DNA from 3 places in the Streptomyces sp. NPDC054794 genome. Region 2 is predicted to be linked to each of the others. Evidence: riboswitches for the same ligand, from Rfam matches in the RefSeq annotation. Region 2 holds a riboswitch; each other region holds the start of a gene.
The links. A riboswitch is a leader RNA that binds a small molecule or an ion and turns the genes downstream of it on or off. The one in region 2 is predicted to bind cyclic di-AMP.
Positions count from the first base shown of each region.

Region 1: it holds a riboswitch for cyclic di-AMP, as region 2 does, so the genes downstream of both, ACWGKT_RS23850 (transglycosylase SLT domain-containing protein) here and ACWGKT_RS39035 (M23 family metallopeptidase) in region 2, are expected to answer to the same signal.
Region 3: it holds a riboswitch for cyclic di-AMP, as region 2 does, so the genes downstream of both, ACWGKT_RS01945 (NlpC/P60 family protein) here and ACWGKT_RS39035 (M23 family metallopeptidase) in region 2, are expected to answer to the same signal.

Region 1 is NZ_JBSHAQ010000022.1:138,840-148,723, reverse strand. It holds gene ACWGKT_RS23870 (ABC transporter ATP-binding protein) at 1-657, opposite strand, end outside; gene ACWGKT_RS23865 (LolA family protein) at 691-1,950, opposite strand; gene ACWGKT_RS23860 (CHRD domain-containing protein) at 2,211-3,167, opposite strand; gene ACWGKT_RS23855 (polyprenyl synthetase family protein) at 3,358-4,368, opposite strand; cyclic di-AMP (ydaO/yuaA leader) riboswitch at 5,258-5,430, shown strand; gene ACWGKT_RS23850 (transglycosylase SLT domain-containing protein) at 5,434-5,919, shown strand; gene ACWGKT_RS23845 (HAD family hydrolase) at 5,943-6,749, opposite strand; gene ACWGKT_RS23840 (FAD-dependent oxidoreductase) at 6,923-8,125, opposite strand; gene ACWGKT_RS23835 (carboxylate--amine ligase) at 8,152-9,396, opposite strand; gene fahA (fumarylacetoacetase) at 9,631-9,884, shown strand, end outside.
Region 2 is NZ_JBSHAQ010000055.1:9,366-19,249, forward strand. It holds gene ACWGKT_RS39035 (M23 family metallopeptidase) at 25-780, opposite strand; cyclic di-AMP (ydaO/yuaA leader) riboswitch at 793-955, opposite strand; gene ACWGKT_RS39040 (M16 family metallopeptidase) at 1,157-2,542, opposite strand; gene ACWGKT_RS39045 (M16 family metallopeptidase) at 2,539-3,942, opposite strand; gene ACWGKT_RS39050 (DNA gyrase/topoisomerase IV subunit A) at 4,275-6,734, shown strand; gene ACWGKT_RS39055 (CobW family GTP-binding protein) at 6,735-7,850, opposite strand; gene ACWGKT_RS39060 (DUF6082 family protein) at 8,173-8,727, shown strand; gene ACWGKT_RS39065 (hypothetical protein) at 8,878-9,114, shown strand; gene ACWGKT_RS39070 (hypothetical protein) at 9,107-9,229, shown strand; gene ACWGKT_RS39075 (citrate synthase) at 9,274-9,884, opposite strand, start outside.
Region 3 is NZ_JBSHAQ010000001.1:442,121-452,004, forward strand. It holds gene ACWGKT_RS01935 (FAD-dependent oxidoreductase) at 13-1,377, opposite strand; gene ACWGKT_RS01940 (NAD-dependent epimerase/dehydratase family protein) at 1,595-2,647, shown strand; gene ACWGKT_RS01945 (NlpC/P60 family protein) at 2,679-4,259, opposite strand; cyclic di-AMP (ydaO/yuaA leader) riboswitch at 4,268-4,439, opposite strand; gene ACWGKT_RS01950 (PP2C family protein-serine/threonine phosphatase) at 4,639-5,871, opposite strand; gene ACWGKT_RS01955 (hypothetical protein) at 6,008-7,084, shown strand; gene ACWGKT_RS01960 (DUF1996 domain-containing protein) at 7,331-9,352, shown strand; gene ACWGKT_RS01965 (lipoprotein) at 9,479-9,884, opposite strand, start outside.

The DNA.
Region 1 (9,884 bases), on a different contig from region 2:
CACCTGCTCGATCTCGTCGAGGAGGTGGGAGGAGAGGAAGACGGTCGTGCCGTCGGAGGCCAGCTCCCGCACCAGCGACCGGATTTCGCGCATGCCCTGCGGGTCGAGCCCGTTGGTCGGCTCGTCGAGGACGAGCAGTCTGCGCGGCTGGAGCAGCGCGGCCGCCAGCCCCAGGCGCTGCTTCATGCCCAGGGAGTAGGCCTTCGCCTTCTTGCCCGCGGCGGCCGTCAGCCCCACCCGGTCCAGTGCCGCCGCGACACGGGCGCGCCGGGTGCGCGGGTCGGCGGTCGGGTCGGCGGCGTCGTACCGCAGGAGGTTGTCCCTGCCGGACAGGAAGCCGTACAGCGCGGGTCCCTCGATGAGCGCGCCGACGTGCGGCAGCACGGCGCGGGAGGCGCGCGGCATGGGGCAGCCGAGCAGCCGCGCCGTGCCCGAGGTGGGTTCGATGAGGCCCATCAGCATGCGGATGGTGGTGGTCTTGCCCGAGCCGTTCGGACCGAGGAAGCCGAAGACGCTGCCCGCCGGGACGGTCAGGTCGAGACCGTCGACGGCGAGCTGTCCGCCGCGGTAGCGCTTGGTCAGGCCGCGGGTCTGGATGACGCCGTGCTCCGCGTCGCCCGCGCCCGGATCCGGCTCCGTGGCGGACACTTCGTCCATCGGCTCCCTCGATTCGTCGTGCGCCAGGGGTACCTACTTCGCCGCGTTCGCCGCCTCGACCAGGGCGTTCTTGGTCACGGCACCGACGTACACCTTGCCGTCGTCCGTGATCAGGGCGTTGATCAGGCGGGTGGAGAAGACCGTGCCCTTGCCGAACTTGCCGCTCACCTTGTCGCCGAGCGAGCCGAGGAAGCCGCCCAGGTCACCGCCGCCGGCGCCGGCGCCGGACGGTATGCCGCCCTCGGAGCCGGTGTCGAAGGTGGCGATCGAGTTCCAGCCCTTGCCGAGGACCTTGAAGCCGTCGCTGCCGTCGGTGCCCTTGCCGAAGTCCTTGCCGAAGCTCTCGCCGAGCCCCGTGCCGAGGTCGTCGCCGGCCTTCGGGAGGCCCTTGTCCGACCCGGGCGCCTTCGAGGCGTCGCCCTCCTCGGTGACCTTGGCACCCTTGGGCGGGGTGAAGTCGAAGGTCGAGGCGGCCGGCTTGGCGAAGGTGACCTGCGTGAAGCCCGTGTCGAACACGGCGGCGCCGCCGGCGGCCGGGGTGAGCGTGAACTTCAGCGGCATGCCCGTCTTCGCGTCCACGGCGATGCTGATCGCGCCGACCGTGGTGCCGGACTGCTTGGGCTTGATCAGCAGCTTGTAGGCGTCCCGGCCGGCGACGTGCGCGGTGCCGTCGACGGTCACGGACGTGGTGTCGTCGACCGACTTCAGTGCCTCGTCGGCGAAGTCCTTGGGCGTGGCCGGCGGCTCCTCGCCGCGGTGGTCCTTGCCCGCCTCCTCCGCCTTGCCGTGGTAGACCTCGTTGGACTTGCTGTCGTAGCCCCAGACGTCCTTGCCGTTGTGGATGAGGCTGTATTCGGCGGCGCTCTCGATCAGCGAGAGCTTCTGCCGGTCCGGGCCGTCCGTGGCGACACGCAGGGTGTGGGAGCCGGAGACGAGCTCGGTGAGCTTGGCGGTCGGGTCCGCGGACGAGCCGTCACCCGACCGGGTGGCGCCCGAGACCAGGCCGCTCTCCAGGCCGCCGAGGTTGGGCAGACCCAGGTCCGTGTTGATCCGCACGGTGCCGGACAGCTGCTCCACGTCCGACTGGGCGATCTTCTCGATGAGCTGCTGCGCGGTGATCTTCGGCAGGTCGGGGTCGCCGGAGTCGGCGAGCGCCGGGACCAGCCCGATGGTCGCAGCCGCCAGCCCCACCACCGCGACCGGCACGGCGTACCGAGCGGCCTTGCGCCGCCCGGTGGGAAGCTCGTCGGCCTCCGGCGCGCCCGTGTTGTCGTCGGATTCGTACGGTGCCATGTGTGCCTTACCTCCGTCGTCGGCGGCGGCTGTGCTCACGCTCTGTCCCACCCTGAGCCGCCATTCTCACCCGAATCGGTGAGGAGTGGTGATTTCCGTGGTTTCCATCTGACCAAATCGGCCGTGAGGAAGCGTCAGACTGCGGAGCCAACTCCGTGTACGCCTGCGGTATGACACGAGGAGGAGGCGCCTCCCCCGACCCGTAGGGGTACGGGTCGTACGGGGAGGCGCCGCCGGGTGCCGGAGACCGGCGTGCGGGCTCAGTGCTGCACGAAGACGTAGTCCGCCTGGTAGGGCACGGCGGCGATGGTGCCCGGCGCGCAGGAGCCGGTCGGGGCGACTCCGCCGACCGTGTTCAGCCGGAGGATCTCGGTGGTGCCGGCGAGCAGCCCGTGGTGCTTTCCGGACCGGGTGGCCTTGAGGTCCAGCTCGGGGATGTTGCCGGCCCCGTTGGGCGTCTTGGTGATCACGGCGCCGGTGACGGCGCTCCCGTCCGGCGCGACCCACTGCGGGGTACCGGAGTTGGGCTTCACGAAGGAGTGCCGGATGTGGCCGCCGAGCAGGGCGCTGACGTCGCGCTGCCCGAAGGCGTAGCCGCCGCCCTCGGCGGGCTTGCACTCGTAGATCTGCTTGCCCTTGACCACGGAGGCCTGGAAGCCGCCGAGCGTGTGCCGGAAGTCCATGGCGGTGGTGACCTTGTGGAGCTGTCCGCGGACGGCTCCGCCCGGGAATTCGGCGGTGTGCAGGTTGGCGTAAAACGCGCCGGGGTCGTTCGTGAGCTGCTTGAGCAGGGCGGCGTCGGTCACCCGGACGCTCCCGGACACGGAGTACCGGCCCTTGTGCCCCTCTTTCAGCACCTTGCCGAAGTCGATCTTGACGCCGCCGTTGGTGCCCTTGGCGCCCTGGTGGATGTGCAGGTCGGTCGGCCTGCCGGTGCCGCGCCAGGCCACGGCGACGGACACCTTGTCCCCCTTGACCTTGATGAACTCCAGCGCCGCGCCGTCCCTGTCCCCCACGGCGGGGCCGCCCTTGACCGGGACCTCGTTGGCGCCGCGGAGGCTCGCGACGAGGACGGTCGCTTCCTTGCCGGTACTGCCGGTGTTCTCGGTGGCGGAGGCCGGCGCCACCGCGCCGGCGACACCGGCGCACGCGGCGATCGTGACGGCGGTGGCGACGAGACCCTTGCGGCGCGCGAAGAAGGATCGGTTCATACCCATGATTCGGTTTTCTCCCCGTATGCGACTGACGCCCCCTGCGTCAGCTTCTGGGCATGAGCACGAAGGGATCCTAGATTAGACTCAGTCCATGAATGTGACCTGGGTCACAAAAGAGAGAAAGGCTGGTCAAGCGGCCACGGCGACGAGATATGGGCCGAGCGACACTCACCCGGCCCCGTGGCGAGCGGCCTCACGCGGCCCGGTGCACCACCGCGTCGCAGAGTTCCATCAGCGCGGCCTTCGCGTCGCACTCCGGCAGCGGCGCCAGCGCCGCCCGCGCGTCCTCCGCGTACCGCACCGTGTCCCGCCGGGCCTGCTCCAGCGCGGGGTGGACGCGGAGCGCGGCCAGCGCCTCCGCGTGCCGCGCGTCGTCGGTGAGGTCGGAGGCGAGAAGCTCGCACAGCGCGAGGTCCTCGGCCAGCCCCAGCCGCGCGGCCCGCTCCCGCAGCCGCAGCACGGGCAGGGTCGCGACACCCTCGCGCAGGTCCGTCCCCGGCGTCTTCCCGGACTCGTGCGAGTCGCTGGCGATGTCGAGCACGTCGTCCGCCAGCTGGAAGGCCACACCGAGCCGTTCGCCGTACTGGGTGAGGACGTCGACCACCGTCTCGTCGGCCCCGGACATCATGGCGCCGAACCGGCACGACACGGCCACCAGGGAGCCCGTCTTGCCGCCCAGCACGTCCAGGTAGTGCTCGACCGGATCCCGACCGTCCGTCGGTCCCGCGGTCTCCAGGATCTGCCCGGTGACGAGCCGCTCGAACGCGAGGGCCTGGACCCGGACCGCCTCGGGGCCGAGGTCGGCGAGGATCTGGGAGGCGCGGGCGAAGAGGAAGTCACCCGTGAGGACGGCGACCGAGTTGCCCCAGCGGGTGTTCGCGCTGTCCACGCCGCGGCGCACCAGCGCCTCGTCCATCACGTCGTCGTGGTACAGCGTCGCGAGGTGGGTCAGCTCGACGACGACGGCCGAGGGCACGATGCCCGGCGCGTACGGGTCACCGAACTGGGCCGCGAGCATCACGAGCAGCGGCCGGAACCGCTTCCCGCCGGCCCGCACCAGGTGCTGCGCGGCCTCCGTGATGAACGGGACCTCACTCTTGGTGGCTTCGAGCAAACCCTCCTCGACAGCCGCCAATCCGGCCTGGACATCGGCTTCCAGAGCCTGGTCCCGCACGCTCAGCCCGAACGGCCCGACGACGGTCACGAGGGGTCTCCTGTCTGCTGGTGTCTGCTGGCGGTTACGCGGTTTGTCGATAGGTCGCTGCCATCACTCAAGTCAGCGTATCCGGTCAGGTTTCGATCACCGATAGCGCCCACCCGTCCAGCCCGGGCGCTATCGGAGCACGACCGGTATGTTTTCGATCAGTCGATATGACCAAATATTTATCGACTCCAGAGGATGCAGCACTCTTTGTCCGTCTGCTTACCCATTCGTCCGAATGGCGGCCCTCGCGCCCGAGCCGCTCACGGCGGCCGCCGGGGCCCGCTCCGGCGGCGACCATCAGGACAACGACGGGCCCCGCCCGGCGGGTTCCACCATCCGGAGCGCCTCACCCCCTTCACGCCCCCGCCCACCCTCCGCTCCGCCCGTCGGCCCGTCCGCCGGCCCACCCCACCCACCGGCTCACCCACCGGAGCAAACGGCGACACCGTCCGCCGTCCGGCCCAACCCGAGTGACCGCAGGTGCGGCGCGCCTGTGATACGAGCCACTTCCGGTATCGGACAAAACGACCTACAAGGGGTGGTGGGCCCATTCCGCCGAACGCGGGAAAAGGACTCTTTCGTCGCCCTCGCGAAACCCCCTTCCGACCCGCATGTCCGCTTTGCCGTGAATATTATTCCAGCCTTATTCCGTGAATTGGGTCACTCCACCCCATCGGACCACCAGAGCCCCCTTTGACCCATTTCGCCTTGCCGCGTCGGCCAGTTGAGGCTTGGCAACCGCAAAGGATCAAGCACCCCATACGCCTCAGACCAAGGTCAATCGGTGCGTTATGTGATTCCGAGTCTTGTTCCCGACATGTGCTCTCGCATAGCTTCCGGGCTGTCGGGCGGAACGCCGAATCCTGCCGCCGCCCTACGCACCCATCGACGAACTCATTCGCCGTAGGCAGGAGCGGGGGAACCCAGGTAAGTCGCCGGACCGGTCGGCACATGTCGCACCGGAACGGCGGGGTGAAGTCAGTGCCACCTCACGGTGGTACGGCCGGGCACCTCCCCGCCCGAACCCGACAGCTCACCTCGTAGGCGACGGAGAGGAACTTCGCCATGTCTGCTGCCGCTCAGCACACCAGCACCCGCTCGTCCCGCCTCGTCCGCAAGCTCGCCCTCGTCGGCACCGGTGTCACGGTGCTCGCCGTCCCGCTCGTCGGCGCGACCGCCGCCTCGGCCGCCCCGACGGCCACCACCCCCTCCACCACACTCGCCGGGTACCCGAACAACCTCGACGGCTGGATCCGCGAGTCCCTCGCGATCATGGCGGAGAAGCACATTCCGGGCTCGTACAACGGGATCCACCGCAACATCATGCGCGAGTCGTCCGGCAACCCGCGGGCCATCAACCTGTGGGACTCCAACGCGGCCAAGGGCATCCCGTCCAAGGGCCTGCTGCAGGTCATCGACCCGACGTTCAACACGTACCACGTGGCCGGCACGTCGTTCGACATCTACGACCCGATCGCGAACATCACCGCCGCCTGCAACTACGCGGCCGCGCGGTACGGCTCGATGGACAACGTCAACAGCGCGTACTGACGCGTCCACCCGAAGCGGTAGAGCTAAGCGAAGAGTCTTTCGAGGACGACGGCGATGCCGTCGTCCTCGTTCGACTTCGTGATCTCGTCGGCCACCGCCTTGAGTTCGGGATGGGCGTTGGCCATCGCCACGCCGTGAGCCGCCCAGCGGAACATGGGGATGTCATTGGGCATGTCCCCGAAGGCGATGGCCCGTTCGGCGCTCAGGTCGAGGTGTTCGGCGGCCAGCGCCAGGCCGGTCGCCTTGGTGATGCCGCAGGGCTGGAGCTCCACGGTCCCGGGCCCCGACATGGTGACCGTGGCCAGCGAGCCCACCACCGCGCGCGCCGTCCGCGCCAACTCGTCGTCGGACAGGGTGTGATGGCGCAGCAGGACCTTGCTGATCGGCGCGCACCACAGGTCGTCGCGCCGCCCGACCCGCACGGCCGGCAGGGTCGGGTGGGGCATCAGATACCCGGGCTCGATGAGCGTGAGCCCGTCCACCCCGTCCTGGTCGACGGCCGCGTACACCTGGCCCACCTCGGCCTCGATCTTGCCGAGCGCGGTCTCCGCAAGCTCCCGGTCCAGGGTGACCGACCACAGCAGCCGGCCCGCGCCGGCGTCGTACAACTGCGCGCCCTGTCCGCACACCGCGAGCCCCGTGCTGCCGAGGTCGTCGAGCAGTGGCCGTACGCGCGGCGCCGGGCGCCCCGTCACGACGAGGTGCCGCGCGCCGGCCTCCGTCGCCCGCGCGAGCGCGGCACGGGACCGGTCGGAGAGGGTGTCGTCGCCGCGGAGCAGCGTCCCGTCCAGGTCGGTGGCGATGAGTGCATAAGCAGGGGGTACGGCCATGATCAGAGAATACGGACACCACGCCCCTGAGACTCACGGTGTGTTTCGGCCCCAAGTGAGGCCCGGTGACTCCGAGATGGCGGTGTGCGAGGGGCCCGGACTGTGGTTCGAGGGCGCCGGTCGCGAGAACGCCCTGGACGACGAGACCGCGGCCCCGCCCGCACCGCCTGCGCTCAGCCGTGCGCCGCGGCCAGGTGTTTCGCCAGCCGGCCGGAGGCGAACTCCGTGCCGCAGACGAAGCGCATCACCGGGCCGTAGGACGCGGCGGCCGGAAGACCGGTGAAGTAGAGGCCGGGGACCGAGGAGACATGGCCGGCGCCGAGTTTCGGGGCACCGCGGCTGACGGCGAGCCGGGTGCGCAGTTCGTGGCCGAGGAAGTCCATCGCCGCGATGTCGACGCGGTAGCCGGTGGCCGCGATGACGTGGTCGGCGGCCAGCTGGCTGGTGGCGCCGGCGTGGGTGCGGACCGTGAGGACCGGGGCGCCGTCGGGGGCGTCCACGCCGAGCACGCTCTCGACCTCCTCGACCCGCACCTTGTCCTGGAAGCGGTCGCGCAGCCACCAGGCGCCGAGCGGGCCGAGGACGCGGCGGACCAGGTAGTGGCGGACCTGGGCCGGGAAATAGCGGTAGGGGTGGGGGTAGTAGCTGAGCGCCCACAGGGACCAGGCGCGGCCGAAGGGGGACTCGGGGCGCAGCCTCGGCTGGTTCCACGGCGGGGCGCCGAAGGCCACCCTGCCCCGGCCGCGCGAGACCACCTGGACCTGCGCGCCCGCCTCCGCGGCCAGCGCCGCCGTCTCCAGCGCGGACTGTCCGGCGCCGACGACGATCAGCTCCTTGCCGGAGAACCGGGTGAGGTCGTGGTGCTGGGAGCTGTGGGACACCGGGCCCGTGGCCGAGGGTCCGTCCGCCGCGGCGCCGGCCAGTTCCACCGGGAGGTGGGCCAGGCCGGACAGGCCCGTCGCGACGACGACCGCGCGGGCGGCGAACAACTCGCCGGAGTCCAGCTTGAGTTCGAATCCGCCGCCGGTGCGGCGGTCCACCGAGACGACCCGCACCCGTTCCAGGTCGGGCAGCAGCTTCTGCTGGAACCACTCGCCGTAGGCGATGAAGGTCTCCACGGAGATCAGGTCCTCGTCCGTCACCAGGCGGCGGACGCCGGCCGCGTCGCAGTAGTCGGCGAGGGTGTGCCCGGGCTGCGGTGCGTCGATGGTGGAGGCCGCCGGGGTCGACTTCAGGATCATGCCCGCGGGCATGTGGTCGCGCCAGCTCACCATGGGATCGCCGAAGACACGTACCGGAATGCCGCGCCCTCGCAGGTGCGCGGCGGTGGACAGGCCGAAGGGTCCGGCGCCGATGACTGCTACCGGTTCGATCACGAAGTCCCTCCCCAGGACGGATGTGCCTACTTCGTGGAGGTACTGCTGCCGCGGCGGTTGGTGCGCCACAGCTGATACAGATGCTTCGCGCCCGGTCGCACGAAGCGCGCCAGCATCGTGAGGAACGGCAGCGGGTCGTCACCCGCCAGCCAGGCCAGCTCCGTCCCGCTCGCCCGGGCCGGCGCGTGCGGCGTCGTATAGCCGCTGCGGCGGTAGGCGAGGAGGGCGGGGAGGTCGATGTTCTCCACGACGTACCGGTGGCCGGCCCGCTGTTCCCCCTCCGGAACGGTCCGTCCGGTCAGATCCAGATGCATGGCGCGTACGACGTCCACCGCCGACTCGTTCTCGAAGAGCCGGAACTGGGCGCCCACGCGCGGGTTGAAGTCGAGGAGTTTGTACCGGCCGTCGCGGCGGTCGAAGCGCAGGTCGAGGTCGACGATGCCGCTGAAGCCGATCTGTTTGACGAAACGCGCGGCGAGGTCCGCGAGTTCCGGGTTGTCGACGACGTACGCGTTCGCCGTCATCCCCGCGTGCGGCGGCCACGAGCGCACCTTGACGCCCGTGAACATGGCGAGCGGGGTGGAGTCCGCGCCGAAGTAGGCGTGGACGATCCAGTCCTCGGCCTGCTCCCTCGGCAGGTACTCCTGCAGGATGACGCCGGGCTGCTCGCCCCAGTCGCGGGCGAGGGTGAGCAGTCCCTCGCGGGTGGCGATCCTCGTGGTCCCGTTGACGGCGGGCTGTTTCCGCCGCACGAACGCCTCCCGGTTCTTGGCCACGACCGGGAAGCAGGCCTTCTCGGCGAAGGCGGCGATGTCGTCGTACGACTGCGGGAAGGCCGAGGTCGGACTCGGGATGCCGTGTTCCACGCAGAGCTCGTGCAGCCCCTGCTTGCTGGCCAGACGGCGCGGCAGGCCCGGCTCCAATCGCGGGAAGAGGAACCGGGTCCCCAGCGCGTCCTGGTGCTCGGCGATCAGGACGGCGGCCTCTTCATCGGTAGGGACGAGGACGGTGGGGCGGCCGATGCGGCGGCCGATCCGGAGCAGCCCCTCGACGAGGTACTCCGGCTCCTCGGCCCCGCTCGTCGGCCACACGAACGCGCGTTTGAGATAGCGGGAGGAGGCCGCGGGTGTGTAGCGGTCCTCCGTGATCGCGCACATGGGGACGCCCAGACGGCCCAGGCTGCGGATCGCTCCGACGCCACCGTGGTGCAGCGGGTAGTCGCCGAACTTCACGATCAGGCCCGGCACATCACGGTCGGCCGCGAAAGGCACACTGACGGCATTTCCGGCCACGGGTCCCCCCACGTGTCCCCCCACGGACCGGACTCACCCCGGCCGTGTCCCCCAAAGGACGCTAAGCCGGAATTAGACCCTCCGACAAGGCCTATTCGGACATTGCGAACTCTTTAGACACTGCCCAAGACACGCAACTCGGCCGTAACGTGTGGCGCGACCACATGGAATGTTGGGCCGTGCACGGCTCGGATGAGAGTGAGGCAGTACCCCATGCCCCCCTTCGATGTTCCCGAGGGCGACCCCTTCGGGCCGCACAACCTTCCCTATGGCGTGTTCTCGCTCCCCGGCTCACCGGAGCGGAGGGTCGGCGTCCGGCTCGGCGACCACGTGCTCGACGCGGGCGCCGCGGCCGCCGCGCTCGGCTCGCCGTACGCCTCCCTGCTCGCCCGCCCCACCCTCAACCCGCTGTTGGCGGCGGGCCGCACGGCCTGGTCGGACGTGCGGCGGGCGCTGACCGCGTGGGT
Region 2 (9,884 bases):
GTCGGACGTACGCGCCGTCCTGTGTCAGACGTTCACGCCGTGGTTGCGGAGGTAGGCCACGGGGTCGATGTCGGAGCCGTACTCGGAGGTGGTCCGGGCCTCGAAGTGGAGGTGCGGCCCGGTGACGTTGCCGGTCGCCCCGGAGAGGCCGATCTGCTGGCCCGGGGTGACCTTCTGGCCCACCGACACTCCGATGGACGACAGGTGGCCGTACTGGGTGTACATGCCGTCGGCCATGCGGATCACGATCTGGTTGCCGTACGACCCGCCCCAGCCGGTCGAGACGACCGTGCCGGTGCCGACCGCGTGCACGACGGTGCCGCTGGCGGCGTGGAAGTCGATGCCCGTGTGAGAACCGGAGGACCACAGGGACCCGCCGGTCTTGTACCCGGTGGAGACGTACGAGTGGGCGATCGGCACCACGAAGGCGTTGAGCCGCTTGCGCTCGGCCTCGCGGGCGGCGCGCTCCTTGGCCTCGCGCTCCTTCTTGGCGAGCTCGGCGGCCTTCTTGCGCGCGGCCTGCTCGGCGGCCTTCTGCTCGGCGGCCTGCTCCTGGGCGGCGGCCTGGGCGTCGATCTGCTCGGCGACCGAGTCGCCCATGCTGACGACCGGGGTGAGGCCGGTGTCCTCCACGGAGGGCTCGGCGGCGAGGGCCGGAGTGGCCGCGATGGTCCCGATGACGCCGGTGGTGGCGAGGGCCGCGACGCCTGCGGCGCGGGCGGTGGTGCGGTGCATCCGGCTCGGGCGACGGTGCTTCCCGGTGGCGCGGGTGAACGCCATGAAGTGGTGGGTCCTTTCCTTCCCTCTCGCCTACCGGGTTAGCTGACGGGTTCGGAGCAGGAAGGTCTCCTACGGACCCCCTCGCGGCGCGCGGGCGTCCGATTCACCCCAGGGACTACGGTGGGTCCCCGGCTCCCCTGGCTCGCGCCGTACGGGGACTCGGCGATGGCTGCCCGGTGCCGCGGGTGCGGCGTACAGCTGAACGAACAGCCCGGTTGACGCTAAGGGCGCCCGCTTCCAATCCCCAAACGGATCCGGTTCTTTGTAGCGCATCCCACAGGGCAGACAGGCAACCTCCGTACCAATTCGGACATCTGAGGTGAACAGGAAAGGGCCCTGGCGACCCGTCGGTCACCAGGGCCCCACGTGCGCGTGCCTACTCGGCCGCAACGACGGTGACTTCGCCGATGCCGAGGGCCTCCACGGGCTCCTTGATCTGAGCCGCGTCACCGACGAGGACGGTGACCAGCCGGTCCACCGGGAACGCGTTCACGACCGCCGCGGTCGCCTCCACGGTGCCGGTGGCGGCGAGCCGCTGGTACATCGTCGCCTGGAAGTCGTCCGGCAGGTACTGCTCGACCTGGTCGGCCAGCGTGCTCGCGACGGCCGCCGCGGTCTCGTACTTCAGCGGCGCCACGCCGACGAGGTTCTGCACCGCGACGTCGCGCTCGGCGTCCGTCAGACCCTCCTCGGCGAGCGTACGCAGCACCGTCCACAGGTCCTGCAGCGCCGGACCGGTGTTCGGGGTGTCCACGGAGCCGCTGATGGCGAGCATGGAGATGCCGCTGTCAGGCGCGGACCTGAGGACCTGCCCGAAGGAGCGCACCCCGTAGGTGTAGCCCTTCTCCTCGCGCAGGACGCGGTCCAGGCGGGAGGTGAGGGTGCCGCCGAGGCAGTACGTGCCGAGCACCTGGGCCGGCCACACGCGGTCGTGTCGGTCGGCGCCGACGCGACCGATCAGCAGCTGCGTCTGGACGGCTCCGGGGCGGTCCACGATGACGACCCGGCCGGTGTCGTTCGCGGTCACCGACGGCACGGGCCGCGGCTGGGCCGAGGTACCGCTCCAGGCGCCCAGGGTCTCGCCGAGCAGCGCGTCCAGGTCGATGCCGGTGAGGTCGCCGACGACCACGGCGGTGGCCGTGGCGGGCCTCACGTGCCGCTCGTAGAAGCCGCGCACGGCCGCCGCGTCGATCTTCTCGACCGTCTCCTCGGTGCCCTGACGCGGGCGCGACATGCGCGAGGAGGCCGGGAACAGCTCCTTGGAGAGCTCCTTGGCGGCACGGCGGGACGGGTTCGCCAGCTCGTGCGGGATCTCGTCGAGGCGGTTGCGGACCAGCCGCTCGACCTCGCTGTCGGCGAACGCGGGCGCCCGCAGCGCGTCGGCGAGCAGGCCGAGCCCCTTGGCCAGGCGGGAGGCCGGGACTTCGAGGCTCAGGCGCACGCCCGGGTGGTCCGCGTGCGCGTCGAGCGTGGCTCCGCAGCGCTCCAACTCGGCGGCGTACTCCTCGGCGGAGTGCTTGTCGGTGCCCTCGGAGAAGGCCCGCGCCATGATCGTGGCGACGCCGTCGAAGCCGGTCGGCTCGGCGTCCAGCGGGGCGTCGAGGAGGACCTCGACGGCGACGACCTGCTGGCCGGGGCGGTGGCAGCGCAGGACGGTCAGGCCGTTGTCCAGCGTGCCGCGCTCGGGCGCCGGGAAGGCCCACGGCCTGGCCTCGCCCGCCTGGGGCTGCGGGTGGAACTCCATCGCGGCGAGCTCGCTCACTTGGCCGTCTCCTCGTTGTCGTCGCCGGCTTCTACGGTGGCCTCGGACTCCGGGTCCTCCGGGAAGTCCTCGTCCTGGGTGTGCTCCGCGGACTCGGCGGAGAGCGGCTCGTAGACCAGCACGGCGCGGTTGTCCGGGCGCAGCCGGGCCTGGGCGACCTCCTGGACCTCCTGCGGGGTCACCGCGAGGACGCGCTGAACGGCCGTCAGGGCGAGCTGCGGGTCGCCGAACAGGACGGCGTAGCGGCACAGTTCGTCGGCGCGGCCCGCGACCGTGCCGAGCCGGTCCAGCCACTCGCGCTCCAACTGGGCCTGGGCGCGCTCCATCTCCTCGGGCGTGGGGCCCTCCTCGGCGAAGCGGGCGAGCTCCTCGTCGATGGCGGTCTCGATGACCGGCACCTCGACGTCGCCGGAGGTCTTCACGTCCAGCCAGCCGAGGGACGGCGCCCCGGCCAGCCGCAGCATGCCGAAGCCGGCCGCCACGGCCGTACGGTCGCGCCGTACCAGCCGGTTGTAGAGGCGCGAGGACTCGCCGCCGCCGAAGATGGTGAGCGCCACGTCGGCGGCGTCGGCCTCGCGCGTGCCGTCCTGCGGGAGCCGGTAGGCGGCCATCAGCGCGCGGGCCGGGACCTCCTCCACGACGACCTCGCGCAGCTGCTCGCCGATGACCTGCGGCAGCGAGCCGTCGCGGGGCGTCGGCTTGCCGTCGTGGGAGGGGATCGAGCCGAAGTACTTCTCGATCCAGGCGAGGGTCTGCTGGGGGTCGATGTCGCCGACCACGGACAGCACCGCGTTGTTCGGCGCGTAGTACGTGCGGAAGAACTGGCGCGCGTCCTCGAGGGTGGCCGCGTCCAGGTCCGCCATCGAGCCGATCGGCGTGTGGTGGTACGGGTGGCCCTCCGGGTAGACGAGGGCGGTCAGCTTCTCGAACGCGGTGCCGTAGGGCACGTTGTCGTAGCGCTGGCGGCGCTCGTTCTTGACGACGTCCCGCTGGTTCTCCATGGACTCGTCGTCCAGGGCGGTGAGCAGGGAGCCCATGCGGTCGGCCTCCAGCCAGAGAGCGAGCTCCAGCTGGTGGGTGGGCATGGTCTCGAAGTAGTTGGTCCGTTCGAAGCTGGTGGTGCCGTTGAGGGAGCCGCCGGCGCCCTGGACCAGCTCGAAGTGGCCGTTGCCGCTCACCTGCGCGGAGCCCTGGAACATCAAGTGCTCGAAAAGGTGAGCCAGGCCGGTACGGCCCTTGACTTCGTGGCGGGAGCCGACGTCGTACCAGAGGCAGACCGCCGCCACCGGGGTCAGGTGGTCCTCGGAGAGCACCACGCGCAGACCGTTGGCCAGGCGATGCTCGGTCGCTGTCAGGCCCCCGGAGCCTGCCTCGGCTTTGGTCGTGTGACCCATGGGCATGTACGTCCCTTCGCTCGCGGAGGCGGTCGTGAAACCGCGGTCTTCCTGCCGGTCCTGCCACTGTATGCAAGCGGCCGGAGGCTCGGTGAAGTTCCCGCAGGACGTACGCCCACAGCGGATCGCGTAGCCTGCGGGATGTCCCGCCGCGGGGCGGCCCCACGGGCCGGCCGCGGTGCCGGGGCGGACCGCGGGCACCGGGTCCTGGCCCGGGTTGTCAGTGCCGCGGTCCACAATGGTCCGCGTCAGATCCCGCTTCACGCTTCAGCAAGAATGCGCCGAAGGCGACGTGAGCGCCCCGAAGGCGAGCGACCAGAAAAGAGGAGCCGGCAGCGATGGCCCGCCGCAGCACGAAGACCCCGCCGCCCGACGACTCGTACGAGGAGAAGATCCTCGACATCGACGTCGTCGACGAGATGCAGGGCTCCTACCTTGAGTACGCGTATTCGGTGATCTACTCCCGTGCTCTGCCGGACGCCCGCGACGGCCTCAAGCCGGTACACCGCCGCATCGTCTACCAGATGAACGAGATGGGCCTGCGCCCCGACCGCGGCTACGTGAAGTGCGCGCGTGTCGTCGGCGACGTGATGGGCAAGCTGCACCCGCACGGCGACGCGTCGATCTACGACGCGCTGGTGCGCATGGCCCAGCCGTTCTCGATGCGCGTCCCGCTGGTCGACGGCCACGGAAACTTCGGCTCGCTGGGCAACGACGACCCGCCGGCCGCCATGCGGTACACCGAGTGCCGGATGGCCGAGGCCACGAGCCTGATGACCGAGTCCATCGACGAGGACACGGTCGACTTCGCGCCCAACTACGACGGCCAGGAGCGGGAGCCGGTCGCCCTGCCCGCCGCCTTCCCGAACCTGCTGGTGAACGGCACCTCGGGCATCGCCGTCGGCATGGCCACGAACATGCCGCCGCACAACCTCGCCGAGGTCGTCGCCGCCGCCCGGCACCTGATCCGCCACCCGAACGCGGATCTGGACACCCTGATGAAGTTCGTCCCGGGCCCCGACCTGCCCACCGGCGGCCGGATCGTCGGCCTGTCCGGGATCCGCGACGCCTACGAGACCGGCCGCGGCACGTTCAGGATCCGCGCCACGGTCTCGGTGGAGGACGTGACCGCGCGCCGCAAGGGCCTCGTCGTCACCGAGCTGCCCTTCGCGGTCGGGCCGGAGAAGGTCATCTCCAAGATCAAGGACCTGGTCAACGCCAAGAAGCTCCAGGGCATCACCGACGTCAAGGACCTCACCGACCGTGCGCACGGCCTGCGCCTGGTCATCGAGATCAAGAACGGCTTCGTGCCGGAGGCGGTCCTGGAGCAGCTCTACAAGCTGACCCCGATGGAGGAGTCCTTCGGCATCAACAACGTGGCCCTGGTCGACGGCCAGCCGCTCACGCTGGGCCTCAAGGAGCTCCTGGAGGTCTACCTCGACCACCGCTTCGACGTCGTCCGGCGCCGTTCGGAGTTCCGCCGCAGCAAGCGGCGCGACCGGCTGCACCTGGTGGAGGGCCTGCTCACCGCCCTCGTCGACATCGACGAGGTGATCCAGCTGATCCGCTCCAGCGATAACTCCGCGCAGGCGAAGCAGCGCCTGATGGAGCGCTTCTCGCTGTCGGACGTGCAGACGCAGTACATCCTCGACACGCCGCTGCGCCGCCTCACCCGCTTCGACCGGATCGAGCTGGAGGCGGAGCAGGAGCGGCTCACCAACGAGATCGCCGAGCTGACCCGGATCCTGGAGTCGGACGCCGAGCTGCGCAAGCTGGTCTCCGCCGAACTGGCCCAGGTCTCCAAGAAGTTCGGCACCGAGCGGCGCACGGTCCTGCTGGAGGCGGGTGCCTCCCCGGTGGCCGCCGTCCCGCTGCAGGTCGCGGACGACCCGTGCCGGGTGCTCCTGTCCTCGACCGGTCTGCTGGCCCGTACGACGAACGGCGAGCCGTTCCCGCAGGACACCGACGGCCGGCGCGCCAAGCACGACGTGATCGTCTCGGCCGTGCCGGCGACCGCGCGCGGTGAGGTGGGCGCGGTGACCTCGACGGGCCGCCTGCTGCGGGTGAACGTGGTCGACCTCCCGCAGCTGCCGGAGACGGCGTCGGCGCCGAACCTGGCGGGCGGGGCGCCCCTCACGGAGTTCGTCTCCCTGGAGGACGACGAGACGCTGGTCTGCCTGACCACGCTCGACGAGTCCTCCCCCGGCCTGGCGATCGGCACGGAGCAGGGTGTGGTCAAGCGCGTGGTTCCCGACTACCCGTCCAACAAGGACGAGCTGGAGGTCATCACGCTCAAGGAGGGCGACCGGATCGTCGGCGCGATGGAGCTGCGCACCGGCGAGGAGGACCTGGTGTTCATCACGGACGACGCGCAGCTGCTGCGCTACCAGGCGTCCCAGGTCCGCCCGCAGGGCCGCCCGGCCGGCGGTATGGCGGGCATCAAGCTCACCGAGGGCGCGAAGGTGATCTCCTTCACCGCGGTCGACCCGGCGGTGGACGCGGTGGTCTTCACGGTCGCGGGCTCGCGCGGCACGCTGGACGACTCGGTCCAGACGACCGCCAAGCTGACCCCGTTCGACCAGTACCCGCGCAAGGGCCGCGCCACCGGCGGTGTGCGCTGCCAGCGGTTCCTGAAGGGCGAGGACTGCCTGGCCCTGGCCTGGGCGGGCCCGATCCCGGCACGGGCGGCGCAGAAGAACGGCACCCCGGTCGACCTGCCGGAACTCGACCCGCGCCGCGACGGCTCGGGCACGTCCTTGCCGAAGACGGTGTCGGTGGTGGCGGGACCGGTCTTCTAGCTAGACCGGCGGGGCCTCGTCCGCTTCGGGGTCCTGTACGTAGCGCAGGACGCCCCACATGCCGTGCTCGTCGGCGTATGGGGCGTCGTCGCGACACCCCTCCAGTTCCTTGGCGAGGGTGGCGGTGTCGATGCCGGAGCCGATCAGGACGAGCTGCGTGAGCCGGGCGTCGGCGGACCCCCAGGGCTCCGGGTAGAAGCGCAGGAAGCGGCCGACGGCGTGGACGGCGTACCGGTTGCGGATGTCGTTCGGGCCGAAGTCGACGTACCCCTTGATCCGGTAGAGCCCCTCGGGCCGGCTGTCGAGGAACGTCATCAGCCGGCGCGGGTCGAGGGGGACCTCGGAGACGAAGGACAGGCTGTCGTAGGCCGTGTGCAGATGGCCGGCGTGCTCGTCACCGCCGTCACCGCCGTCGCCGGTGCCGTCGCTGTCGTCGCCGCCGTCCCTGTCGTCCCTGCCGTCCTGGTCGTGCAGGTCGTCGAAGGACAGCTGCCCGATGCGCTCCTCGCTCGGCCGGCAGTCGAAGAGGAACTCGGGGTCGATGCGGCCGTAGGTGGCGGGGACGACGGCGGCGCGGTCGGTGAGCGAGCCGACGAGACCGAGGACGCGCTCGGCGTCCGCCGCCCGGTCGAGCTTGTTGACCACGACGAGGTCGGCGAGGGCGAGGTGACGGTCGAGCTCGGGGTGCCGCGCCCGGGTCGCGTCGAACTCGGCGGCGTCGACCACCTCGACGAGCCCGCCGTACACGATCCCGGGATGCTCGCTGGCGAGGACCATCCGTACGAGTTCCTGGGGCTCGGCAAGTCCGCTGGCCTCGATCACGATGACGTCGATACCGGCGGCGGGCGAGGCGAGCCGCTCCAGGTACACGTCGAGCTCGCTCGCGTCGACGGCGCAGCACAGACAGCCGTTGCCCAGGGAGACCGTGGAGTCGCCGAGCGCCCCCGCCACGGCCATCGCGTCGATCTCGATGGCGCCGAAGTCGTTGACGATCGCCCCGATACGGCTGCCACCACTGCGATGGAGGAGGTGGTTGAGCAGCGTGGTCTTCCCGGAGCCCAGGAATCCGGCCAGGACGACGACCGGGATCTGCTGTGGACTGCGGTTCTGCGCCACCGGGCGACCTCTCTCACGCGGAAGCGTGCACCGGCTCACGAACCGGCGCACGGCTGGGAAGCGAATGCCGCCCCAGGATACGAGTGGGAAGAAACCCCGCGAAGTGAACGATTGTTAGCGCCGGTTGCGGGGCAGACGATGTGCAAGGCGCCGGAGTGTGCGACCCTCGCTTCCCTCTGTGCGCCGCCTCTCCGCCTCCCCGCCGATCAGAGCCGCTCGGCACACTCTGGGAGACGGCAAGCGCCGCCCACCGCTCGCCGGTCCCCTCCAGTCGACCCGCACCCCGACGACCGGCGGACGGCCGCCTGAATCGGGGGTTGACATGACCACACGGAAGACCGGGAGGCAGCGGGGGCTGGGCTCCGCGGCCACGGTGGGGCTCGCCTTCGCGGCGGGCGCCCTCGCGGCGTGGACGACACGACAGCGGCAGTACCTGGAATTACGGCTGCGGCTTGCCCAGGCGGAGCAGGCCGAGAACCACCGCGCGAGCCTGGTGGACTACCAGCGGCTGCAGCTCGGCCTTCTCGAACGGGCCATCGACGATCCCGAGCTGGCCGTCGTCCTGAGCACCTTCGAGGCGGAGTCACCGACACAGCTGCGCCAGCACCTGTTCGCCAACGCCCTGTATGCCAACGCCCTGTTCGGCTACCGCATCGGCGTCGCGACGCTGGAGGAGCTGCACGGGCATCTGCGGGTGCTGTGCCGCAGCGCACCCTTCCGCCGGTACTGGGAGAACACACGCCCCCATCGTGCGAGCCTCAAGGAGGGCTCCGAGGAGGGGCGCATCGGCCGGATGGTGGACACCCTCATTCACGATCTGGATGAGGCAGGGGACACCGAGGAGTGGTGGGTCGTGGGCGAACCGCCCACGGAATAAGCCCAGTTGGGCAACGTTTGGCTTCGCAGGACAGAACGAGCGCCAGTGGATACGTCTCACCATGCGGACTCCCACCCGCATCCACCCGCAGCCACGCGTGGCTAACCTGTCCCCCGCCCAACACCCACACCACGAGAATGGGGATCCCCCTTGAGAATCGTGCGTCGCATCGGTGCCTCCCCCCGGGAACGCGGGAGCATGACCGGTGACACCTGTCCCGACATCTTCGAGTTGTCCGACGGCAACTACGCGGTCATCGGCACGGACGCCACCGAGTTGCTCGACCCCCGTCTCCCGTCCGATGCGGCTCGCGCCGACTACGAGCGGATCGTCGTGATCAGCCGCGAGACCCTGCTGCGAGCCAAAGGCGACATTCCCGATGCTTGATATAGCGCTACTCCTGGGGGCCATCGGCGGCGCCCTCAGTGGAGTCGCGGCCGTCGTCAAGATGGTCCGTGACATCCGTCAGGACCGGACCGCCTACCACCACCCGCACGATTGAGGCTCCACCCCGAGCCCGGCACCCGTGGTGCCGGGCTTCGGGCGTCAGGCCACCGCGGGCACCGTGGCCGGCGGCTCCGGGCCCACGTACCGGGCGACCGGGCGGATGATCTTCGGGTCCTCGGCCTGCTCCAGGATGTTGGCACTCCAGCCCACCACGCGGGCCGCGGCGAAGGTGGGGGTGAACATCTCGCGCGGCAGACCGCACAGTTCCATGACCACGCCGGCGTAGAACTCGACGTTGGTGTGCAGTTCGCGGCCGGGCTTCAGTTCGGCGAGGATCGCCTCCACCTGGCGCTCGACCTCGACGGCGAATTCGACGCGTGGGCCGCCGAAGGTCCGGGCGAGGTCACGCAGCATCCGCGAACGGGGGTCCTCCGTACGGTAGATCGCGTGCCCGAAGCCCATGATCCGGTCACCGGCGAGGACGCGTTCCCGGATCCAGCCGTCGATGCGCTCCGGGGTGCCGATGGCGTCCAGGGTCTCCAGCGCACGGCTGGGCGCACCGCCGTGCAGCGGCCCGGACAGCGCTCCCACGGCTCCCACGAGGCATGCCGCCACATCCGCGCCCGTGGACGCGACGACCCGTGCCGTGAAGGTTGACGCATTGAATCCGTGATCAATGGTTGAGATCAAGTACTGCTCGATCGCCCGGG
Region 3 (9,884 bases), on a different contig from region 2:
CCGGGTGGGGACTTACGCCCCGCTCTCCCGCAGCATGTCCTCACGCTCGACGATCTTCACGCGCTCGCGGCCCTGCGGCTCGCCCAGCGCCTTCTCGGCGGCGTCCAGGCGGTACCAGCCCTCCCAGGTGGTGAAGCGCACGTTCCGCTCGGCGAGGAAGGCGTCCACGGCCTCCGGCTCGGGCGAGGCGGGCGTGTGCAGACGGCCGTTCGCGTGGTCGTCCAGGAGGTTGGACACCGTCTCGTTCGCGTCGCCCTTGGTGTGGCCGATCAGACCGACCGGGCCGCGCCGGATCCAGCCGGTGACGTAGGTGGACTGCAGGTGCGCGCCGCTCTCCTCGACGACCCGGCCGCCCGCGTCCGGGACCGTGCCCGAGTCGAGGTCCCAGGGCAGCTTGGGGAGCTTCTCGGACAGGTAGCCGACGGCGCGGTACACGGCGGTCACGTCCCAGTCCTTGGTCTCGCCGGTGCCCTTGACGTTGCCGGTGCCGTCCAGCGCGGTGCGCTCGGTGCGCAGGCCGACGACCCGGCCGTCCTCGCCGAGGATCTCGGTGGGCGACTCGAAGAAGTGCAGGAACAGCTTGTGCGGCCGGTCGCCGACGTCGCGGATCGCCCAGTTCTCCAGGGTCTTGGCGACCATGTCGGCCTGCTTGTTGCCGCGCCGCGTCTCGATCGAGCCCGCGTCGTAGTCGATGTCCTCGGGGTCGACGATGACCTCGATGTTGGGGGAGTGGTCCAGCTCGCGCAGCTCCATCGGGCTGAACTTCGCCTGTGCCGGGCCGCGGCGGCCGAAGACGTGGATCTCCAGCGCCTTGTTGGCCTTGAGGCCGTCGTAGACGTTCGCCGGGATCTCGGTCGGCAGCAGTTCGTCCGCCGTCTTGGCCAGGATGCGGGCCACGTCGAGGGCGACGTTGCCGACGCCGAGGACCGCGACCTTCTCGGCCTCCAGCGGCCAGGTGCGCGGCACGTCCGGGTGGCCGTCGTACCAGGAGACGAAGTCCGCGGCGCCGTACGAGCCGTCGAGGTCGATGCCGGGGACGGGCAGGTCGCGGTCGGCCGTCGCGCCGGTGGAGAAGATCACGGCGTCGTAGAAGGCGCGCAGGTCGTCGAGGCTGATGTCCGTCGGGTAGTCGACGTTGCCGAACAGCCGTATCTGCGGCTTGTCGAGCACCTGGTGCAGCGCCGTGATGATGCCCTTGATGCGCGGGTGGTCGGGGGCGACGCCGTACCGGATCAGGCCGAACGGGGCGGGCATCCGCTCGAAGAGGTCGATGGACACACCGGGTTCGGCGGCCACCTCGGACTTGAGCAGGGCGTCGGCGGCGTAGATCCCGGCGGGGCCGGCTCCGACGATGGCTACCCGCAGGGGGCGCGGCATGATCAGGTTCCCTTCGAGTGATGACAGGCGACTCGAACGGGAAGCCTAAGCTAAGGCAGACCTAAGTTAGTACGCGGGTCCGATCTATGACCTCATAAGGCGATCTTATGAGGTGTGGACCGGTGGACATTGGTCGTGTACATGCCCGACGCTTTCCCCGAGGCGCGGAGGTGTCCCGCCCGGGACGGACGACCGGCCACGACCGAGGGGTGAGAGCGTGGGTGGACATGCGGAGACGACCGTCGCGGTGACCGGCGGCAGCGGGTTCGTCGGCAGCCATCTCGTACGGCGCCTGCTGGGGCGGGGCTACCGGGTCCACACCACCGTACGCTCCCTCGTGAACCGGGCGAAGGTACGGCCCCTGTGGGACATGCAGGAGGCCTTCCCGGGGCAACTCACCCTCTTCGAGGCGGACCTGCTGGCCGAGGGTTCCTTCGACGACGCGCTGCGCGGGTGCTCGGTCGTCTTCCACGTGGCGTCGCCCTTCTTCATGCCGGAGAAGATCGTCGACGGCAGACGGGACATGGTCGACCCGGCCCTGCTCGGCACCCGCAACGTACTGGCGGGCGTGGAGCGGACGCCGACCGTCACGACCGTGGTCCTCACCTCCACCGTGGGCGCCGTCTTCGGCGACTACGCGGATGTCCTCGCCATGGACGACCAGGTGCTCTCCGAGCGGTACTTCAACACCACCAGCACGGTGGAGAACAACCCCTACCACTACGCCAAGACCGTCGCCGAGCGTGCCGCGTGGGAGGCCGAGGCCGCCCAGGACCGCTGGCGGTTGGTCTGCGTCAACCCCGGCCTGGTCCTGGGCCCTTCACTCACCCCGGCGTCGGAGTCCGGCAGCCTCTTCCTGCTCGACGAGCTGTTCAAGGGCTACTTCTGCTACGGCGCCCCGGACTTCAGCTTCACGACCGCGGACGTACGGGACGTGGCCGACGCGCACATCGCCGCGGCGGAGAACCCCGCGGCGAAGGGCCGTTACATCGTCGCAGCCGAGACCATGACGTCCTTCCACGAGATGTCCAGCATCATCCACACCCGCCACCCGCGCGACCTCCGCCTCCCGCGCACCGCGCTGCCGCACTGGCCGGTACGGATCCTGGGCCCCGCGTTCGGGCTGACCCAGGACTACATCCGGGGGCACCTCGGTATCCGCTTCCGGGTAGACAACAGCCGCGGCGTGCGCGAACTGGGCCTCACCTACCGGCCGATCGAGGAGACCCTCCTGGACCACTACGAGAGCCGGCGCACCCGGCGGAGGTGAGGCCCGGGAGGGGTTCCGGCCGTGGCCCGCCTCAGGCGGGGCGGATCACTCGCTGGATCGCCGACTCCCCGGCGCCGTAGATCGACTCCTCGCTGATGGACGATCCGGGGCCCGGCGCGTGGATCATCATGCCGTTGCCGGTGTACAGGCCGACGTGGTTGTGGGTGTCGAAGAAGAAGACGAGGTCACCGACCTCGATGGTGGCGAGCGTGACCGGGGTCCCCGCACTCGCCTGCTCGGCGGCGCCGCGCGGCAGCACGACACCGGCGGCCCTCCAGGCGCCCTGGGTGAGGCTGGAGCAGTCGTAGGAGTCCGGCCCGGTCGCGCCCCAGACACAGGGCTTGCCGATCTGCGCCCGGGCGAAGACGAGCGCCTTCATGGCCTTCCCCGCGTACGCCGACGGGACGGGGGAGACCGCGGCGAAGCCGCCGGTGTCGGTCAGGGGAGCGGCTGCCGCGTAGGAGCCGGTGTCGGTCGGCGGGGCGGGGGTCGCGAACATCCCGGTGTCGGTCGGCGGGGCGGGGGTCGCGAATGCCCCGGAGTCGATCGGCAGGACGGGGGCCGTGAACGTCCCGGTGTCGGTCATGGGGGCGACTGCCGTGTAGGAGCCGGTGTCCGTCAGCGGGGCGGGGGCCGTGAACGCCCCGGCATCGGTCAGGTACGCGGGCGCCGCGTACGCCCCCGTGTCGGTCAGGGCGCCACCTGCGGTGAAGGAGCCCATATCGGTGAGGGGGTTGGCCGCCGGGAAGGCCCCCGTGTCGGTGAGCGGGTTCATGCCTGTCGTCATGCCCGTCCACGCCCCCGTGTCGGTGAGCGCGCCGCCGGTCGCGTAGGAGCCGGCGTCCAGGACCGAACCGGTACCGAAAGAGGCGTCCGCGGTGGCGGGCGGGAAGCTCGGCTGCGTCGGCAGGGAACCGGTGTCGAACGTCCCCGTCATGGTGAGGGCGTCCCGCGCCGTCCACGTGTCCTGGGCGGGCGGCGCCTCGATCGCCGCGACCGGTGCACTGCGCTGTACGGCGGCCCGGCCGAGGAGGTCACGGGCCGCGGCGAGCTTGCGCTGGTTCCGCTCCTTGGAAGTGGCCGGCGAGGGCCGACGCGACTCGGCGGCGGGCGCGGACCGTGAATCTCCGGCGGCCGGCTCCAGCTCCCGCCGCGGCTCGGGCACGGCGGGCAGCGCGGCGACGGGCCGGGCGGTCAGCTCGGCGCGCGGGCGGCCGGTCAGTTCGGCGACGGGGCCGCCGGTCAGCTCGGGCAGTTGACGGCCGCCGCCTGAGGCGGTCAGCTCCGGCAGCGCGAGCTCGGTGCCGGGCAGCCCGTCGCCCAGCGGTGCGGCGGGGCGGCGCTCGGCCGGACGCTGCGGCATCCGGTCGGTCGGCAGGACGGCGGGAACGGTCGGACCCAGCTTGGCGCGGACCCCGTCGAACCACTGTCGGGAGATCGCTTCGAGCGCAGGCTCCGAACCCCCGCCCGACCGCTTGCGCAGCGGCACGCCGCGGCCGCGTGATCCCCCCGACATGGCACGGGTGGCGTTGTAGTTCCCCGTGGCGTTCTCGGCCTGGTCGTAGAGGGTGTTGATCCGCTGTCGAACCTCGTCGCGGCTCTCCGGCGCCATGGGAGACGTACTCCTTCCGTACTCCGCCTACCGAGTTAGCTGTCGGGTTCGGGCGGTCGATTCCGGAAGGCGTGCCCTACGGCCCAGGCCCTGTGGGGCGTTGGGCCGATTCACCCCAATGTCGGTTGGGTCCCCGGCTCCGGTCGTCCCACGGGACACCGGACTCGGCGGAGGCCACGCGGCCCGGCGTGGTTCGCCGGGAGAAGCCGTGCGGCCTGGCGTCAACCTAACCAACTTGTGTCCCTCGTGTGAAGGTTGAAGTGCGGAATGTCCGATACGTAATTGTGATGTTCGCTCGGAGGTTCGGTGCCCGAGCGTCACTCACCGGGACAATTCCCCCTGTTGGGCAGAGGGGCTCCGGCCGGCGGGGCCGTGTGGTTCAGAGTCGTACGACGACGAGCGCGGCGTCGTCCCGCGCGCCCTCCGGGGACAGCAGATCGCGCAGGACGCTGTCGGCGAGGATCTCCGGGTCGGACTTCCGGTGGTGGCCGAGGGAGTCGGCGAGTCGGGCCAGCCCCACGTCGATGTCCTCCCGGCGCCGCTCGATCAGGCCGTCCGTGTACAGGGCGAGGGTGGCGCCGTCGTCGAACTCGATCCGCGCCTCGGACCGCGGCCGGGGATCGGGGTGGGCGTCGAGCGGCGGATCGGTCGCCCGGTCGAGGAACTCCACCCGGCCACTCGCGTGCACCAGGACGGGCGGCGGGTGGCCGGCGCTGCTGTACCGGACGGTGCGGGCGTCGAAGTCGATGAACGTCGTGACCGCCGTGGCCGATTCGGCGCCGTCGACCACATGGGCGTAGCGGCCCAGCACGTCCAGGGCCTCGGCGGGGCCGGCGGCCACCCGGGAGGCGGCGGTGAGCGCGCTGCGCAACTGCCCCATGACGCACGCCGCTTCGAGCCCGTGCCCGACCACGTCGCCGACCGACACCCCGACACGGTTGCCGCCGACGAGGTCGACCAGGTCGTACCAGTCCCCGCAGACGTTCAGCGCGCCCACCGCCGGCCGATACCGCACCGCGGCCCGATGGTCCGCCACCTGCGGGCGCGCCGGCAGCATCGCCTCCTGGAGGGCGAACGCCACCTCCCGCTCGCGGGCATGGGCCTTGCGCAGCCGGTCGTTGAGCTCCTGCAGTTCCCGCGCACGCCGGTACAGCTCCGCCTCCAGGACCCGGGCCCGGTCGCTGTCGGTGCCGCCGCGCGCTCGGATCAGTTCGGTGACCTCCTCCACCCGGTGCACCAGGAGGACGACCTTCCCGTCCGGGCCGAGCACCGGCTCGTTGACCGGGCTCCAGTAGCGCTCCTCCCAGTGTCCGGGACGGTCCGGCAACTCGACGTCGTACCGCTGCAGGGCCATGGTGTCCCGCTCCCCGGTGGTCAGCACGCGCAGCAGCGAGGCCTTCAGAGTGCGCATACCGCTCGCGCCGCCGTCGTTCGGATTGTCGGGGAAGACCTCGAACAGATGCCGGCCCAGCATGTCCTCGCGCTTGCGCCCGGACACGCGCAGGAACTCCTCGTTGACGTCCGCGTACACCAGGTCGGGCGTCAGCAGCGCCACCATTCCGGGCAGGGCCTGGAACACCGCCCCATAGTCGATCTCCGCGTCATCCGCCATGACCTGCCGCCTCACGAGCACCGGTACCCGCACAGTTTCCCACGAGATGGGGTGCGCGGCGGGGGAGTGTGCACCGGTTGCCCGCCCAGTTCGGGAGGCGTCAACTGGAAAGGAGGACTACCAAGGAGGCCGACTCATGGTGGGCACGGACAGCGGTCCTCTCCGCGTCCCCGACAACGGCGACGTCGGCAGGGCCGGGTCCTCCTGGTATCAGCGCCTCAATGCCCAGGTGGCCCACCTGCAGGGTCAGCTGAACAAATTCGTGAAAATCCGTCGGGCGGACCCGGGCGGAATGAATTCCTGGGATGTCGAGGTCGCGCACAAAATACACCTCCATCTCAAGGCGGCCCGGGATGCTCTCAAGACCCCCGGATGGCGGGGCTGGTGCAGCAGGATGCGGGGCGCGTCCGCCGACCGCGCCCTGGCCAATGTGCACGAGGCCGAGGTCGCTCTCCTGCGCATAGCCCCGGACGCGGAAATCTACACCAAGGGGCTGTACGCGCTGTCGCAGGCCAGGATTCACCTGCCGAGGGACGACGCCTGCACCAGGCGCTTGAAAGACGCCCTGACCCACACGAAATCCACCGAGGCCGACGCGGGTCTCCGGGAATTGGCCGCCCTCACCCTGCACGCCGCTTATCAGGCGGAAGAGGCGGAGCGGGCGAGGCTGCGCAGTTTCACCCAGATCGTGGTCGTGGCCGCCGGAGCTCTCGCGGTGATTGCGGTCGGTCTCGGAGTGTGGGCGGGTTTCGATCCGGAGGTTTCTCAACGATTCTGTTTGGCGCCGGACGAGAAATCCCCGAATTCCGCCCTGATCTGCCCGCTCGGGAGTCCGAATAAATGGGGGAATGGTTTCTTTCTCGAATTCATCGGAATGTGCGGGGCGGCCGTCGCGGGCGCCGTCTCGCTGCGGGACGTGCGGGGGACCGCGGGGCCCTACCACGTCGCGACCGGGCAGATGATCCTCCGGCTCCCGGTCGGCGCCGTGGCCGCGGCGGTCGGCATCCTGCTCATGAGCGGTGCGTTCTTCCCCGGCCTGAGCAGTCTGGACACGTCCACGCAGATCGTCGCCTGGGGGTTCGCCTTCGGCATCCTGCAGGAATCCGTCACCCGTGCCGTCGACCGGCAGGGGCGGTCCCTGCTGGACAACATCAAGGGACCGGGCAGCCGGCCGACGGGCCCGGACCCGCCCGAGGCGCCCCCGGCGGGGTGAGCACCCGCCCGGGGCGACCCCTCGGGGTGAGCCGCGGCGGCACACGGAGAACCGGTGTGGTGCCTCCGTTTCCTGTGAGGTTGGCATGAATCCGCGAGGCGCTTGAACACTCCCGTGTCCGGCTCCGTAAGAGACGGGGGATTTCCATGCCGAGCCGGCCACGAGACCAGGGGTACTTCCGTGGGACGCAACAGCCGCAGACGCCCGACGGGCGCACGACGAGTGACCTTCGCAGCGGTCGCACTGATGCTGGGCGGAGGGGGGCTGATCGCGGCGAACGTCTATGCCTCCGCCACCGAGGGCGGCTGGGACCAGCAGTCCGCTCCGAACGGGAACGACCGGGTCCTGGCCGCCGGAGCCGCCACGATCTACTGCCCGGACGTCGGCAGCCAGTTGACGACGGTGCCGGACGATGCGAGGGAGGAGGTCGACCGCGAACTCGCCCTCCTCGACCAGCAGATCGCGGCCGCCTACCAGCAACTGCAGCAGGCGGCACAGTCCCAGCAGCAGGACCCGGGCTTCGCCGACGGCTCGATCATGAACCCGCTGAAGGAGAAGCGCGCCGCGACGATCGAGCGCATCGGGGTCGCCATCGACCGGGTGGGGGACCGCCCGGACGGGCTGGAGGCCCTCGCGGACTGTACGTTGCGGCCCTCGGGCAACCAGAGCCAGGGCGACGCCGGCCAGCCCCAGGGCGACGGCCAGTCGGGCGCCGCCACCGCACAGCCGACAGGTGACGGACAGCCCACCGGCAACGGACAGCCCACCGACAACGGTCAGTCCGGTGGCGGCGGCCAGGGCAACGGCGGCCAGTCCGGCAACGGCCCCGTGGCCGCGGACTACGCGGACATCACCAGCGTCCAGCCGAACGTGCAGAACCCGCCGCAGCAGCAGGACGCCTCCCGCGGCACCTTCAGCTCCTCCTGCGGCGTCAACAAGGGCGGCCTGTTCAACTCGGACAACGTGATCGTCGCCCCCGGCGTCACCAACGGTGCCCACCACTTCCACGACTACGTCGGCAACCAGGCCAACAACGCCTTCGCCAGCGACGACGACCTGGCGAACGGTGACACCAGCTGCGCGGACCAGGGGGACAAGTCCTCGTACTACTGGCCCGTACTGCGGCTGCAGAACGGCACCCGCGAGCGGGACGCCGACGCCCCGGGCGGCGGCACCGAGGGCAACGCCGGTCAGATCGTCACGCCCAAGCAGGTCACGCTGACCTTCCAGGGCAGCCCGCGCGGCAAGGTCACGGCCATGCCGCGGCTGCTGCGCATCATCACCGGCGACGCCAAGGCGTTCGTCAACGGTCCCGGCAACGCCAACGCGTCGTGGAGCTGCACCGGTTTCGAGGACCGGCAGCTGAAGGACAAGTACCCGCTGTGCCCGTCCGGCAGTGACGTCGTGCGCACCTTCCGGTTCCAGAGCTGCTGGGACGGCCGGAACATCGACAGCGCCAACCACCGCACCCATGTGGCGTTCGCCGACGGCAACGGCAACTGCCCGAACGGCTTCGAGGCCATCCCGCAGCTGGTGCAGCGCATCGTCTACGACGTCGACGCGCCGAGCCTCCAGGACGGCGGCCGGACGTCTGCGCTGTTCGCCGTGGACTCCTTCCCCGAGCAGCTGCACAAGCCGGTCACCGACCACGGCGACTTCATCAACGTCTTCGACGAAGACCTCATGAACAAGATGGTCGACTGCATCAACTCCGGCCGCACCTGCGGCTCCGGCGCCGCACCGGACCCCAGCGAGGAGCCGAGTCAGGAGCCGAGCAAGCCCGGCGAGGAGCCCAGCCAGGAGCCGAGTGACCCGCCCGCGTCGGCCCCGGAGACCTCGCCCACCGGCGACGACGGGTCCGCTCCGGGCGACAACGCGACCGAGCAGCCCACCGAGCCCCCGGCCGACACCCCGGCCACGGAGCCGGAGAACCCCGCCCCCACCCTCGCCCCCGCCACCTCGGAAGCCCCGCGGGTCTACGCGTCGACCTCGGCCGCCGGGACGAAGGGCGGTTCGGGCAAGGGGACCAAGGAGGACAAGGGCGACGGCAACCAGTCGGCCGGGTCCGGCCAGGACGGCGCGGGCAGCGTGCCGCCGGCCGACCAGGCCGGCGCGAACGCCCCCTCCGCCGCCGCGGAGACCGAACCGCAGGCGGTCCAGGGCGGACTCGCGGAGACCGGGGCACACCTGTGGCCCGCCGCGATCGGGGCAGTGCTGGTGACAGCGGGCTTCGTACTGCTCCGCCGCATGGGACGCCGCTCCGTGTGACGGACGCGGGCCCGCGCAAGCCTTGAGGCCGCGGTCAGGAGGGCGGCGACCAGCCGTCGCCCTTCATGACCGCGGCCTCACCGCTGATACGGACGACGACCGTCCACCGATGTGACGAGCCGGGGCTCACGCCATGCGCAAGGTGCGCTTGGCGAGTTCGTACGCGGGGAGCATCGCCTCGTGCTCCGCCGTGTCCATCCCGCCGAGGTGCAGGACGACCGGGCCGTCCGGGGTGGAGACGGCGAGGGCGCGCTCCTTCTTCTTCTCGTCCAGGAGCTTGCTCGTGTAGACGTACTCCACCTCGACGCCAACGAGGCCGCCCGCCTTGACCGTGCGGTAGTGCTCGTCGCTCGTGTTGTCCTCGGCCGCCACGAACGCCCGCAGCACGGAACGCGCGTCGGCGTTGCCCGGGGACCCGGTCCACACCCGCAGGAAGCCGATGTTCCCGGCCGGCTTGGCGTCGATCTCGCAGGCCGCGGTGACCGGGCCCTGGTGGAGGATGGCGTCGGCGATGTCGGAGGCCAGGTCGTCG